DNA from 3 places in the Arthrobacter sp. UYCo732 genome. Region 2 is predicted to be linked to each of the others. Evidence: predicted binding sites of a transcription regulator. Region 2 holds the regulator's gene; each other region holds the start of a gene.

Region 1 (4,894 bases), on a different contig from region 2:
TCGCGAACCTGTTCATCACCCTCGACGGCGTCTACCAGGCTCCCGGCGGCCGCGAGGAAGACACCGAGGGCGATTTCGCCTTCGGCGGCTGGCAGGCGCCGGTGTCAGATGACGAGGCCGCCGCGGCCATCGGTGCCGGGATTGAAAGCATTGACGCCCTGCTTCTTGGCCGGAAGACCTACGACATCTTCGCCGCCTACTGGCCGCACCAATCAGATGACATCGGCGGCACGCTCAACCGGGTACCCAAGTTCGTCGTCTCCAGCACCCTGACCGCTCCGGGGTGGGCGGGCACTACCGTACTGCCGGACGCTGCCGCCGCGGGCCGGCTCCGGGATGAATACGACCAGGTGCACATGTTTGGCAGCGGCGTCCTTATTCGTTCACTGCTCGAGGCAGACGTGATCGACCGACTCCACCTCTGGCTCTATCCGATCACCCTCGGCCAGGGCAAGCGCCTCTTCGACCCCGGGACCATCCCCGCTTCCTTCCGCCTCGCTGAGCGGGCGCGCACCTTCCCAAAGGGCGCGGTGTCGCTGGTCTACGAGCGCACCGGCGGCGTCGAGACGCAGGAGATGGCGGTCGCCTAAGGGCCACAAAAAACCGGCCCAGCCGAAGCTGGACCGGTTCTTTGTGCTTGAGACTTTGCGCAGATGCCCTGGGCCCACGCCGTTCCCTGACCGTGGGCCCACACCGGCGAGGGGCCCAAATCGAGCGAAGCGAGATTTGGGAGCCGGTGGGGACGAAGCGAGGTAAGGGAGACGGTGGGGATTAGTGGCTGTGGCCTGCGTGCTCGTCTTGTTCAACGGGCTTTTCCACCACAAGGGTCTCGGTGGTGAGGACCAGCGCCGCGATGGAGGCTGCGTTGCGGAGGGCTGCACGGGTGACCTTGACGGGGTCGATGACACCGGCAGCGATCAGGTCTTCGTACTCGCCCGACTTGGCGTTGAAGCCGTTGTTGGTTTCGAGTTCGGCAACCTTGGCCGTGACAACGTAGCCGTCAAAGCCAGCGTTCTGGGCAATCCAGCGCAGCGGCTGGACCAGCGCGCGGCGGACAATGCCCACAGCTGCGGCGGCGTCGCCTTCGAGGGCCTTCACTGCGGGATCCTCGTCGAGGGCCTTCAGTGCGTGGATCAGCGCGGAACCGCCACCGGCCACGATGCCTTCTTCGAGGGCTGCGCGGGTGGAGGACACTGCGTCTTCGATGCGGTGCTTCTTTTCCTTCAGCTCGACCTCGGTGGCTGCGCCAACCTTGATCACGCCGATGCCGCCGGCCAGCTTGGCCAGGCGTTCCTGGAGCTTTTCCCTGTCCCAGTCGGAGTCGGTGCGGGTCAGCTCGGCGCGCAGCTGGGAAACCCGGGCTGCGACGTCTTCTGCGGAACCGGCGCCGTCAACGATGGTGGTGTTGTCCTTGGTGACCGTGATGCGGCGGGCGGTACCCAGCACCTCAAGGCCAACGGTATCCAGGCTGAGGCCCAGTTCCGCGGAGACAACCTGCGCACCGGTGAGGGTGGCGATGTCCTGCAGCATGGCCTTGCGGCGGTCGCCGAAGCCCGGAGCCTTGACGGCAACCACGTTCAGGGTGCCGCGGATACGGTTGACGATCAGGGTGGACAGTGCCTCCCCCTCGACGTCTTCGGCAATGATGAAGAGCGGCTTGGAGCTCTGCAGCGCCTTCTCCAGCAGCGGCAGGAAGTCCTGCACGGAGGAGATCTTGCCCTGGTTGATCAGGATGAGGGCGTCCTCGAGGACGGCTTCCTGACGCTCGGTGTCGGTGACGAAGTACGGGGACAGGTAGCCCTTGTCGAACTGCATGCCTTCGGTGAGGACCAGCTCAGTCTGCGTGGTGGAGGACTCCTCGATGGTGATCACACCATCCTTGCCGACCTTGCCGAACGCCTCGGCGAGGAGCTCGCCGATTTCGTCGCTCTGAGCCGAGATGGCAGCAACGTTGGCAACCTGGGTGCCTTCAACGGGGCGTGCGTTCTCGAGCAGGCGGGCAGCGACGGCTTCAACGGAAACCTCGATGCCGCGCTTGATCTGGCCCGGAGCGGCGCCAGCCGCAACATTGCGCAGGCCTTCCTTGACCAGGGCCTGGGCCAGCACGGTGGCCGTGGTGGTGCCGTCGCCGGCAACATCGTTGGTCTTGGTGGCTACTTCCTTGGCCAGCTGTGCGCCAAGGTTTTCGTACGGGTCATCAAGCTCAACTTCGCGGGCGATGGTGACGCCGTCGTTGGTAATGGTGGGTGCCCCCCACTTTTTGTCGAGGACAACGTTGCGGCCGCGGGGGCCGAGCGTCACCTTGACAGTGTTGGCGAGCTTATCGATGCCGGCTTCAAGCGACCGGCGGGCAGCGTCGTTAAACGCAAGCTGCTTTGCCATGGTTTTGTCCTTTCAAGACAGAACCCCGCGCTGCTGTTCAGTCAGGGACGGAACAGCAGCGCGGGGATCCAAAGAGTTACTTTACGACGATCGCCAGAACGTCGCGGGCGGACAGCACGAGGTACTCGTTGCCGCCGGTCTTGACTTCGGTTCCACCGTACTTGGAGTAGATAACGACGTCGCCAACGGCTACGTCGACGGGAACGCGGTTGCCATCTTCAAAGCGGCCGGGGCCGACTGCAACAACTTCGCCTTCCTGCGGCTTCTCCTGCGCGGAGTCCGGGATAACCAGGCCGGAAGCCGTGGTCTGCTCGGCTTCGAGCGGGCGGACAACAATACGATCCTCAAGAGGCTTAATAGAGACCGACACTCGGACCTCTCCTTCTACGTCAGCAAAATTCATGGACAGTTAGGCTGTGTCGCCGTGGCTGGCAAACCGTCGTCGCGGTGCCGGCAGCAGCCTGGCTGGCAGCTCTTCATGTGTTAGCACCCTCCTAGGGAGAGTGCTAATGACGACTCTATGTACTGGTTAGCACTCGGTCAAGGCGAGTGCCAGAATTATGTCCCCGGCGAACAGAATCAGCGGCCAGCAAGGTCGTCAAAATCCACGTCCTCATCGCCGTCGTCGCCGTCCTCTGCAGTGCCCCGCTTCAGATACAGCACCACCGCGCCGCCCACGGCAGCCAGCAGCGAAATCACCAGCAGGATAGTGCCGCCCACGCGTATGCCGGCGTAAAGTCCGCGGATGTCCCGGGCTTCGTCAGTGGCGTCCTGGATATCGTTGCCGCCCACGGAGTAGACAGTGGCGTTGAAAGTGTCCAGGAAGAAGATGATCACCAGCAGCGCGATGCATACGACGGCTACTGCGGATCCTGCAATCAGGGCGGGGCGGGCAATCTTCACCAGGTCCGTGCGGCTGGTTGGGGACGGTCCGGACGGCTGGGTGCCTGCGCTGTCTTCCATGCCTTCAACCCTAGCCGGAACAGGGCGCCGGCCCACCTCCACTAGGCTTGAACCCATGTCTTCAGTACCGCAGGAACAGATCGCCCCACTGCTCACGAGCGAGGGTTGGGAGCTGCTGGCATCCCTGGGGCCGTACCGCGAGGACGGGGCCTTTGAACTCAATTCGACGCTTCGCAAAGCGGGGCACTCCCCCGAACTGGTCTCCGCCGTACTCACCCAGTCCAGGCTGCGCACCAAGGCCGAGCTCAAATTTGGCGAGTTCGCCCGGAGCATGCTGTTCACCCAGGCGGGCCTTGAACAGGCAACCCGGCTCAACGTTGCGGCCCGGCACGCAGAACGGTTTGCGCAGGCCGGCATCAGCCATGTGGCGGACCTCGGCTGCGGGCTCGGTGCTGATTCCCTGGCCCTGGCATCGATGGACATCACCGTCACGGCCGTGGAGGTGGACGAAACCACGGCTGCCTGCGCCACTGTCAACCTCATCCCGTTTCCCAACGCCAAGGTGGTGCATTCGGACGCCATGACGGTTCCGCTGGAGGGGGTCGACGGCGTCTGGCTGGATCCCGCGCGCCGGGTCACCTCCACCTCGGGTACTAAACGGATCTGGGATCCCGAGGCGTTTTCGCCGCCGCTGTCTTTTGTGGAATCCCTCGCAGCCACCGGGCGCGCCGTCGGGGTCAAAATGGGTCCCGGCATGCCGCACGAGTCCGTGCCCACCGGGTGCGAGGCGCAGTGGGTTTCTGTTGGCGGCGATGTCACCGAGGTTGCCCTGTGGTTCAACTCCGTCAGGCGTCCCGGGATCCGCCGGGGCGCCTTGCTGCTCGGGCCGCAGGGAGCTGCGGAGATCACCAGCGCCGAAGACTTCGACGGCGGTCCCACCGCAGAGGTGGGTCCGGCAGAGGGCTACCTGTACGAGCCCGACGGAGCGGTGATCCGCGCGGGCATGGTTGCCGACGTTGCGCTTCAACTCGGCGGGCACCTTTTGGACGAACACATCGCCTACATCTGTGCCCCGGATCTGCTGGACACACCCTTCGCGCGGGCCTACAAGGTGCTGGAGGTGATGCCGTACAACGTTAAGGCGCTCAAGGCCTGGGTCAAGGACAACGGCGTCACGGTGCTGGACATCAAAAAACGCGGCGTCTCCGTGACCCCCGAAGAACTGCGGAAACAGCTCCTCGCCGGCACTAGGGGCGGCAGCAAGAAGGCCGGAGCCAAAACGGCCACCCTGGTCCTGACCCGCATCGGGGAGGACCGGGTAGCCATCGCGGTGGAACCCGTCTAAACCTGTTCTGCTGGCGCGTTCTACTGGGCGCGCATGAAATCCTCGGCGGCCCGCACCTGCGCGTCGGTGGGACGCACCCCCGTGTAAAGCACAAACTGCTCGAGTGCCTGGATGGTGGCCACCTCAGCGCCCGTGATCACGCGCTTTCCCGCGGCCCGCGCGGCCGTGATCAGCGGTGTCTCGGCGGGGAGTGCCACGACGTCGAACACCACCTTGGCTGCAGCGATGGCGTCCGCCGGGAAGGACAAGGAGTCGACGTCGGGG
Region 2 (4,894 bases):
GCCCATCCTGACGGCCAACTCCACCGCTGCCGCCACCGGTTCTCCCGGCGTGCTGTCCACGAGCGCCCCGCTGGAGACTACCCAGTCATCAAACAAGGCGCCCGTGTACTGGATTGGCCGCAGTGACGGCAATGCCTTCCTGTACCGCGAGTTCCGGGATGTCCCGGAACAGGAGAACCCGGTAACACGCGCACTGCGCGCCATGATGTCGGAGAAGCCACTCGACCCTGATTTTTTCACGCCGTGGCAGAGCCCCGCAAAGCTGGCAACCTCGATCTCCGGTAAGAATGTCATCACCGTCGACGTCTCGGCGGATGCATTCAACAGCAACCTCGACGCCGACATGGCCGTCCGTGCCATTCAGCAGTTGGTCTTTACCGCCACCGCGGCGGCGGCAAGTAGCGGCCTGATCGACTCCGGCCAGCAGATCCAGGTCCGGGTCCTGGTGGACAGCCACACGGACTACGTCGCCTTCGACCACGTCCAGTTGGGTGCTCCCATGTCGCGGGCCCCCGGGATGGTGGCGCCCGTGTGGATTATCGATCCGCAGGAGGGTACGGATTTTGCCGGCGGCAGTGTCAAGATCACCGGCCGCAGCACCGTCCCCGGCGACAAGCTCCGCTGGCAGATCCTGCGGACCGCGGGGAACGGGGACAAGACGCCCTACCTGACTGGCGAGACCACAGCCGGCACGGACGCCACCCAGGCCGGCCTGTTCACTCTGGCCCTCAGCCTGTCCTCCGGAAGTTATGAGCTCCGCGTGTCCCAAACGGACGGCGGCGGCAGCAGAGCGGAGCAAAACGTAGATACGAGGAAGTTCAACGTCAGCTAGTTTTCAGGGGTACAGGGCGCTCCAGCGTCCCAACACATCGCTCGCCACCACAACTGCCGCAGGTCCGGCAGTGGACGACCGCAGGACATGGTGACCCAGGAGAGCCGTCACGGCACCTGCATCGCAGAGCCGGGTAACTTCGCGGGGACTGATCCCGCCCTCCGGGCCGACGATGAGCAGGACTTCCCGTGGGCCGGCCTGCGGCTCGCCGGCGTGCCAGGCTTCAAGCACAGACCGGAGCGGCCGTACTGCGTCTTCATGAAGAATCACCGCCAAGTCCGCGGCGGCCACGGCAACAGCCAACCCGGGGGTTTCGACGGCGGCACGTACCTCGGGAATCCAGGCGCGCCGCGCCTGTTTTGCGGCCGCTGTGACCGCTGACTGCCATTTAGCATGGGCCTTCGCGGCGCGCTCACCCTTCCAGCGCACAATAGAGCGTTCCGATTGCCAGGGCACAACGGCGTCGATCCCTAATTCGGTGGCTGTTTCCACGGCGAGTTCGTCGCGGTCGCCTTTGGCCAGGGCCTGGACCAGCACCAGCCGAATGTCTGGCTGGTCCTCCACCGCCATCACGGCGCATTCCACGGTGAGCTCGGCAGGTGACGCGGCAACCACCGTTCCGGTCAGCCGCTTCCCGGCGCCGTCCGCAATGTCCACGGATTCGCCCGGGGTCAGCCGCTTAACCGTTACGGCATGTCGCGCCTCCGGGCCCTGCAGGGAGTACCGGGCACCGGGCACCACGGCGTCCAGCGACCCGGCGCCGCTGAAAAAAACGGGGTTGCTCACCGCTACAGGTTACCGAACCGGTCCCGCAGCTTGGCGAAGACCCCGCCGCTGGCCGCCAGCTTGCCCTCCGTGAACTGCTCACCGCGCAACTTGGCCAGCTGCCGCAGGAGATCCTCCTGTGCGGCGTCCAGCTTTGCCGGTGTCTCCACCTGCAGGTGGACCATGAGGTCCCCTCGGCCGTAGCCGCGCAGATGCGTGACGCCCAGGCCGCGGAGCGTGATGACCTCGCCGGCCTGGGTCCCCGCCTTGACGTCGATCTCCTGAATCCCGTCAAACGTATCCAGGGACACCTCGGTGCCCAGCGCTGCGGCGGTCATCGGAATGTGCAGCGTCGCGTGCAGGTCGTCGCCGTCGCGGACGTACGTGGCGTCGTTGTTGACCCGGATCTCGACGTACAGATCACCGGCCGGACCTCCGGCCGGGCCAGCCTCGCCCTGCCCGGAGAGCTGGATGCGGGTACCCGTTGCCACGCCGGCCGGCACCTTGATGGTGAGCGACCGGCGGCTGCGGATGCGGCCCTGGCCGCTGCACTCGTTGCAGGGATCCTTGATCACAGTCCCGAAGCCTTCACAGCTGCCGCACGGGGCCGCCGTCATGACCTGGCCCAGGATGGAGCGCACCGCACGCTGGACCTGGCCGCTGCCGCCGCAGATATCGCAGCGTTCAGGGTGGCTCCCGTCGCGGCAGCAGGAGCCGTTGCAGGTGGGGCAGGTGACGGCGGTATCCACCTCAAGTTTGCGGTTGACGCCGAACACGGCATCGCGGAGTTCGATCCGGACGCTGATGAGGGCGTCCTGGCCGCGGCGGACCCGTGACGCCGGGCCCGAGGATCCGCCGGCGCCGAAGAACGTATCGAAAATGTCCTGGAACGCGAAGCCCTGGCCGGCGTATCCACCGCCGCCGAAACCATTGTCGGTACCGTTTTCGTTACCGGTGGTGTCATAGACGCGGCGCTTCTGGGGGTCCGAAAGTACCTCGTAGGCGTGGGTCACGGCCTTGAAGCGGTCCGACGCATCGTCCCCGGGATTAACGTCCGGGTGAAGGGTGCGGGCCAGCTTGCGGTAGGCCTTCTTGATCTCTTCTCCGGTGGCTTCCGGCGAGACTCCGAGGACGTCGTAGTGGCTGCTCAAAGTTCGTATCTCTTCCTTGTTGTACTGCCGGCAGCCGGGCTGCCGGCTCCGCTCTTCATGCCTGGACCGCGGCTGTTACGGACCCAGAATTCTTGACAGGTAACGGGCCACTGCCCTGACGGCGGCCATGGTGGTGGGATAGTCCATCCGGGTAGGGCCCAGCACACCGATCTTGGCCGTGCTGTCCGGTCCGTAGGCGGTGGCCACCACGGAGGCTTCGGCCAGGCCGTCATAAGGATTTTCGCGGCCGATGCTGACGGTGACTCCACGCGGGTCCTGGGCCATGTCACTGAGCAGGCGGAGCAAGACAACCTGCTCCTCCAGTGCTTCGAGCACCGGTCCGATGCTGAGGGGAAAATCCACGTTGGACCTGGCCAGGTTCGCCGTCCCGGCCATCACCATGCGGTCCTCGCGGCTGCTGTGCGCGAGCGTTTCCAGCCCCTGTGCCAGCGCCTGGGCAGCAGCACGCTGGCCGGGAGCGACAGAAAACACCACGCCCGGCAACGACTGGGCCAGCCGGCTCAGCGGTGTGCCAGCCAGCGATCCGAGGAAGTGTGTCCGCATGGCGGCGATACCGTCCTCGCCAAGGTCCTGGCCGACGTCGAGCACGCGCTGCTCCACCTTGCCGGTGGTGGCGATGAGCACCAGAAGTACCTGACGGGGCGCCAGCAGAACAAATTCGATGTGACGGATGGTGGCCCGGCTCAGATGGGGGTACTGCACCACGGCCACCTGGTTGGTCAGCTGGGAGAGCAGCCGGACAGTCCGGTCCAGGACGTCATCCAGGTCATCAGATCCCTCCAGCAATGACTGGATGGCCTTCTTTTCCGCCGGCGAGAGCGGCTTCACGGCGGAAATCTGGTCCACAAACAGCCGGTAGCCCTTGTCCGTGGGGATGCGGCCGGCGCTGGTGTGCGGCGCGGTGATCAGGCCCTCGTCTTCCAGGGCCGCCATGTCGTTGCGGATGGTTGCGCTGGACACACCGAGATGATGGCGTTCAACCAGGGCCTTCGAACCCACGGGCTCGCGGGAGTGCACATAGTCCTCCACGATGGCACGCAGTACTTCCAGTTTGCGCGGCTCGCTCACACTCCACCTCCATCCACGGTTGCGCCTCAATGGCCACGGCCTGTTAGCACTCGACGTGCCTAAGTGCTAACAGTCTAATATGACTCACCCCGTTGTTAGCATTGGTACCGCTCCGGGCGAACATTCCGGGGGCACGATCTAGCACAAGGCGGAATCAATCCATGCAATACCAGAACTGGGGTCCGCAGGAGATCAGCGCGCCCGTCCGGAACGAACTGCCCGAGGTTCCCGTCGAACGCGGCATGGTTCTCGAAGACGCCCAGTCCGGTTGGGTGGGAGCGGTGACCCGGGTGGAGAAGTCCGGCGGCATGCATGTGGTGGCCCTCGAGGACCGGCGCGGCAAGTCGCGTTCGTTCCGGCTTGGATTCGGTTTCCTTTTGGAAGGCCGGCCCATCCGGCTGGTGCCGCCCGTGCCCAGGCAGAACACCGCCGCTCCAGCTGGCCGGACAGCGTCCGGTTCGGTGCGCGTGGCCGGCCAGCGTGCCCAGGTGGCCAAAGCGAGCAGGATCTGGGTGGAGGGAAAGCACGACGCCGAACTCGTGGAAAAGGTCTGGGGTGACGATCTGCGCGTGGAGGGCATCGTCGTGGAGCCTTTGCACGGCATCGACGACCTCGCGGGGGCGGTGGCCGCCTTTGGTCCCGGTCCCGGACGGCGGCTTGGGGTCCTGGTGGACCACCTGGTCCCGGACTCAAAGGAGTGGCGCATCGCGGCCGGTGTGATGGCCTCTCCCGGTGCCGCCGGCAACGTTCTGATCGTTGGGCACCCTTACGTTGACGTGTGGCAGGCCATCCGGCCCGCGGTGCTGGGCATTGACCAGTGGCCCGTGGTGCCCCGGGGTCAGGACTGGAAGACCGGCATCCTGGCAGCGTTCGGCTGGCCGCACTCCACCAAGGAGGACATCGGCCTGGGCTGGCAGAAGCTGTTGGGTGCGGTCCGCACCTATGCAGATCTGGAAGCGTCGCTCCTGGGGCGGGTGGAGGAAGTCATCGACTTCCTCACGGCGCAGTAGCCCCGGCGGCGCCGGTCCTGCCCCATGCCCGCTATCGACGGCGGCAT
Region 3 (4,894 bases), on a different contig from region 2:
AAGCGCCTACTCGGCGTTGTCGGCCGTATTGCCAGTCTGGCGGCTGAATTTTGTCTATCGCTCAGTGGATGAGGACCTGGTCCTGCAGCTGAGCAAGAACTTCTACGACGGCGGCCTCCGCCGGCTCCCGGAAGGGCAGGCGGCCACTGGCCTGGACCGGGCCCTGACGGTGGAGTACCTGCCCGACGGGACCGGACTGCCCAGTGCTGACCACGAAGGCGTTGAGTCCGTGGTGGCAGAAGTCAACCGGGTGGTGCAGCTGGTCTTCGAACACGCACGCCTGCGCTCCCGCACATCGCTGGCGGTGGTTACCGCGAGCCTGCGCCATGCTGCCCGGATCGGCGAGTCCATCCGGCTCCAGCTGCCCAACCACCCAACCCTTGCCGGGTTCTTCGGCGGCGGGCCGGAGTCGTTCCGCGTGGTTGACCTTGAGAGGGCACAGGGCCTGGTCCGCGACCACATCATCTTCTCGCCCGGCTTCGGCCGCACGCCCCACGGCCGGGCGCTGCACAACTTCGGTCCGCTCTCTGCCGAGGGCGGCCGCGAGAAATTCGCGCTCGCCATGACGCGTGCCCGGCGCTCGATCCACGTCCTGACATGCTTCCAGCCCCAAGATCTCGATCACACCCGGCTTTCGTACGGCGCCGTGGACTTCTATGAGCTCCTCAACCGTGAGATCGCGGGCAAGACGGACCTCGGAACCCCGGCGTCCCGGGCTGCGGCCAGTGAGCAGGCCCTCGGGGCGGACCCCCTCGTGGCGGACCTCGGGGACCGGCTCCGCGCCCGGGGCGCCCGGGTCTGGCACCAGTACGACGGCGTCATTGACGTGGTGGCCGCGGCAGACCCGGTGAGCACCATGGGCCAGGACGACGCAGATACCCCGTGGCCGGTGGCGATTGAATCCGACGGCACGGAGCAGTACCGTACCATGAGCGTCCGCGAGCGGAGCCGCCTCCGCCCGCAGTTGCTGGAACGGATGGGCTGGCGGTACATGCCGCTGTGGACCATTGAAGTCTTCACGGACCCCTCCGCCTGCGCTGACCGCATTGCAGGCTACCTGGGCCTGGAAAATGTTCTGCCACCCGGTCGCGGCACTGCGTCGGGAGGCTTCTTTGACGAGGACGTGGATTCGCCCGCGCAGGGGACGGCAGAGAACTACTGGAACGATGACCAGGCAGAACGCCTGGACCGCGAGGAGGAGGTTGTGGTGAGTACACAGAACCCCGGCCGGGCCGATGCCCAGGGCAATGACGAGCAGGACACCCAGAACGGGGAGCACGCGCCCGCGCCGGAAAGCGAGCAGGCCGGTACCGCAGGCACCCTGCCGAACAAGGCAGCCGAGGACGACCCCCGGAATTGGGGCGACGGCTCGGACACCGATCACGATGCCTGGCTGAAGGAAAACAAGCCGCCGCACTGGGGCTGAGACCGGCCACGCTGCGTCACCCCGCCGCATTCGACGGTCCCACGAGGACAAAAAAGAGCTTGCCTTGTGTGGACGCGCCAGCCAGGCGGGCGGCCTTGTCGGGTGCTGCCGCTACCACAATCAGCCCGTCCGTCTCTCCTGTGCCGAGCCACTGTCCCGTCTTGCCGCCCTGCCCGGACGTCCAGAGGACGGGTACTGCTGAAGCGAGCACTTCGGACGGGGAGTTCTGGTCATAGCCGTTGGCGCCGGTCAGAACCACGTTGACCAGTTGCCCGGGCGATACCAGCTGGATGGAGGAAGGATCTGCCATCCGCAAGGGCACGGCCGCAGAACCTGGCGGCGTTCCGGTCAGGAGGCCTGGCCCCAGCAATTGGGAATCGGTCAGCAACTGGCCTTTCCGCAGCGGAGCCGCCAGTTGCTTGCCCGTGGCTTCACTGGCATCGGCTATGGATCCGGCGTTCACCATCTGCGGGGGGATCTTAACCGGGCTCAGGTCGGCTGCCGCCAAGGCCGTACCGGCGGGCAGGTCCCTCGCTGCGGCCAAGGCCGTCGCTGTGTCGGCAGGCGGGGGAGTGAGCTGATGGACAGTAATCCCGGCAGCGACGCACAGCAGGAGCGCGATGGCGAGACGCCGGTTCCGGCCCAGCCAGGACACAAGTCTGTTGCTGCCGCCGCGGCTTGTACGTCGGGCTGGAATCGGGCGGCGGACGGTGCGTGCGGGCGCGGAGGACCGGCGGCTGGGGCGGAAGAGGGTGGCGGGCATGGAACCCACGCTACGTTCCGGGGACAGCGCCGGACAGCGGCAGAGGTGCCTATGTGGACAACTCTTGTGACGGCGTCGGACGTGGCCCTGGACGGTGCGATGGCACCGGACTTACCCTGGCGGATCAGCTCGTCGGGGGGCGGCAGAGAGGGTAAGGTCAGCTGGCGGCGGCAGGTGCCGGTGCAGCTGCCGGGGCGGGTGCGGCTGGTGCCGCAGAAACCGTGCTGCCCTTGGCGTCCCGGGAATCGGTCCGGTAGAAACCGGAGCCCTTGAACACCACACCAACGCTGTTGAACTTCTTGCGCAATGCCCCCTGGCACTCTGGGCATGACGTCAGGGTGCTGTCGGTGAACGACTGGAAAACGTCGAAGGCGTGGCCGCAGTTCTTGCAGGCGTAGGCGTAAGTGGGCACTGGTGATCCTCCTCTGGGGCAAACGAGAGGTCCTGTGTTGCAATGAACAAATCTTGCAGTCCATTAGCAGTCTCAGGGCCTGAGTGCCAATTCTACCACCCCCGGAAAGTAGCCCTGAGAGTGCCGGAGGGGCCGATCAGGAACTGCCGGCCAAGGGAACCAGGCCAGACGGGGTCAGGGCAACAGGAACTGTACGGTCGAACTCTTCGGCAGGAATACTTCCTGCGGGCAGCACTTCGGAATCGAAGACGATGGCTGCCAGCGGGATATCGAGCCCCTCGCTGGCCAACGAGCCCAAAAAGACGTCGTAGTAGCCGCCGCCCTGGCCGATCCTGTTTCCGCTGCGATCCAGGGCAGTCGCCGGGATGAAGAGGCCGGCCACTGAGCGCATGATGGCCAGATCGTGGCGGGGTCCGGCGGGTTCCACGACCGGGGCGAAACGGCTGCGGACGAACTTTGCCTCGGGTGTCCAGGCTGTCCAGCTCAGCCGCCGCCCGGGCTCGCAGACGGGGAGCAGGACGGTGTGGCCACGGGCGTGGAGTTCCCGGATCAGCGGCAGCGTGGGCGGCTCGGGCACTACGCCAAGATAGGCGCAAAAGGTCGACGGCGCTCCGCTCGTCAGCTGTTCGGCCCAGGCTGCGCCGTGGACGGCCAGGGCGCCGCCGGCTGCATCGCGCTGGCCGGGTTCAATGTCGGCGCGATGCTTGCGATGGCGTGCCCGGATGCCTTCCTTGGCCGCCCTGTCGCGATCGGACATACCGTTCCCTCTTTCATGTGCACGTGGCCCGCGGCGCCTTTTGCGGTGCGCCGCTGCGGGCGCCAAGTCTGCATGGCCAATAATTACTGAATGATCGGCCCCTCCGTTAGATTAGTCCAGTGACTACCTCTCAGCAGACTGTACGCAAGGCCGTAATTCCCGCCGCAGGGCTCGGCACCAGGTTCCTGCCGGCCACCAAAGCGATGCCCAAGGAAATGCTCCCGGTGGTGGACAAGCCAGCCATCCAGTATGTGGTTGAAGAGGCCGTCAACGTTGGTCTTAACGACATCCTGATGATCACAGGCCGCAACAAGCGTGCCCTGGAGGACCACTTCGACAGGGTTCCTTCGCTGGAGGACACCTTGGAAGCCAAGGGCGACATGGCCAAGCTTGAGTCCATTCAGGCAGCCAGCAACCTCGGTGACATCCACTATGTCCGCCAGGGTGATCCCAACGGCCTGGGCCACGCGGTACTTCGTGCAAAGCAGCACGTCGGCAACGAACCGTTTGCTGTCCTCCTCGGTGACGACCTGATCGATGCCCGGGATGAGCTCCTCAGCACCATGATCGAAGTCCAGGCCAAGACCGGCGGATCCGTGGTGGCCCTGATTGAGGTTGAGCCGTCCCAGATCAGCGCCTACGGCTGCGCCGACGTGCAAACCATCGACGGTGAAGGTTACGTCAGGATCAACAAGCTCGTCGAAAAGCCGGACGTGGATGAGGCGCCGTCGAACCTGGCCGTCATTGGCCGTTACGTTCTCCACCCTGAAGTTTTCGACGTGCTTGAGCGCACCGGTCCGGGCCGCGGCGGAGAAATCCAGCTGACGGACGCGCTGCAGGAACTGGCAGCCGGCGAAGGCGAGGGCTACGGCGTTTATGGAGTAGTCTTCCGCGGCCGCCGTTACGATACTGGTGACAAACTCAGCTACCTCAAGGCCTGCGTCCAGCTCGCCATTGACAGCGAGGATCTCGGTCCTGGCCTGCGCGAGTGGCTGCCGGGCTTTACTGCCGGTCTCGCTAAATAGCTGCCGTGCGTCCCGGACCAATCTGGCCCACAACCCTGGAGTGCGGCGACGTGATCCTGCGCCCCATCAGGTACAGGGACAAGAGGGAATGGACAGAGGTCCGGTCGCGCAACCGGGAGTGGCTGGCGCCTTGGGAAGCTTCCAACCCGGCACCCGGGGGCCTCTTGCCGGACTACCGGCAGATGGTGCGGTCATTGAAGATCCAAGCCGCCCAAGGCACCGCCTTGCCGTTCCTAATCACCGAGCGTAGGTCCGGTTCCGGCTCGCCGGTCATAGTCGGCCAGTTAACCGTGTCATCGATTGTGTGGGGCTCGGCCATGATGGCAACGCTGGGTTACTGGGTTGACCAGGAACGGGCCGGCCATGGCATTGCTCCCACATCGGTGGCCCTTGCCACGGATCATTGCTTCCAGGCCCTTGGTTTGCACCGGATGGAGATCAGCATCCGGCCCGAGAACGGTCCCAGCCTGCGCGTGGTTGAAAAGCTTGGATTCCGCGACGAGGGCTACCG

The links. The regulator HrcA, encoded in region 2, represses chaperone genes, less so after heat shock. The targets are predictions, from matches to a motif close to TTNGCACTCGNNNNNNNCGAGTGCNAA.
Region 1: groES (co-chaperone GroES) is a predicted target of HrcA. The motif match lies at 2,912-2,938, and genes of this name have one in related genera.
Region 3: ABIB45_RS08735 (FmdB family zinc ribbon protein) is a predicted target of HrcA. The motif match lies at 2,665-2,691, and genes of this name have one in related genera.

The regions. Positions count from the first base shown of each region.
Region 1 covers NZ_JBEPPJ010000004.1:179,320-184,213, forward strand. The annotation lists gene ABIB45_RS08805 (dihydrofolate reductase family protein) at 1-590, shown strand, start outside; gene groL (chaperonin GroEL) at 772-2,382, opposite strand; gene groES (co-chaperone GroES) at 2,459-2,752, opposite strand; gene ABIB45_RS08820 (hypothetical protein) at 2,962-3,345, opposite strand; gene ABIB45_RS08825 (THUMP-like domain-containing protein) at 3,401-4,630, shown strand; gene ABIB45_RS08830 (shikimate 5-dehydrogenase) at 4,651-4,894, opposite strand, start outside.
Region 2 covers NZ_JBEPPJ010000001.1:594,931-599,824, reverse strand. The annotation lists gene ABIB45_RS02875 (GerMN domain-containing protein) at 1-832, shown strand, start outside; gene ABIB45_RS02870 (16S rRNA (uracil(1498)-N(3))-methyltransferase) at 836-1,618, opposite strand; gene dnaJ (molecular chaperone DnaJ) at 1,621-2,748, opposite strand; gene hrcA (heat-inducible transcriptional repressor HrcA) at 2,824-3,837, opposite strand; gene ABIB45_RS02855 (DUF3097 domain-containing protein) at 3,999-4,847, shown strand.
Region 3 covers NZ_JBEPPJ010000004.1:156,578-161,471, reverse strand. The annotation lists gene ABIB45_RS08745 (AAA family ATPase) at 1-1,426, shown strand, start outside; gene cpaB (Flp pilus assembly protein CpaB) at 1,443-2,189, opposite strand; gene ABIB45_RS08735 (FmdB family zinc ribbon protein) at 2,347-2,601, opposite strand; gene ABIB45_RS08730 (5-formyltetrahydrofolate cyclo-ligase) at 2,738-3,358, opposite strand; gene galU (UTP--glucose-1-phosphate uridylyltransferase GalU) at 3,478-4,383, shown strand; gene ABIB45_RS08720 (GNAT family N-acetyltransferase) at 4,389-4,894, shown strand, end outside.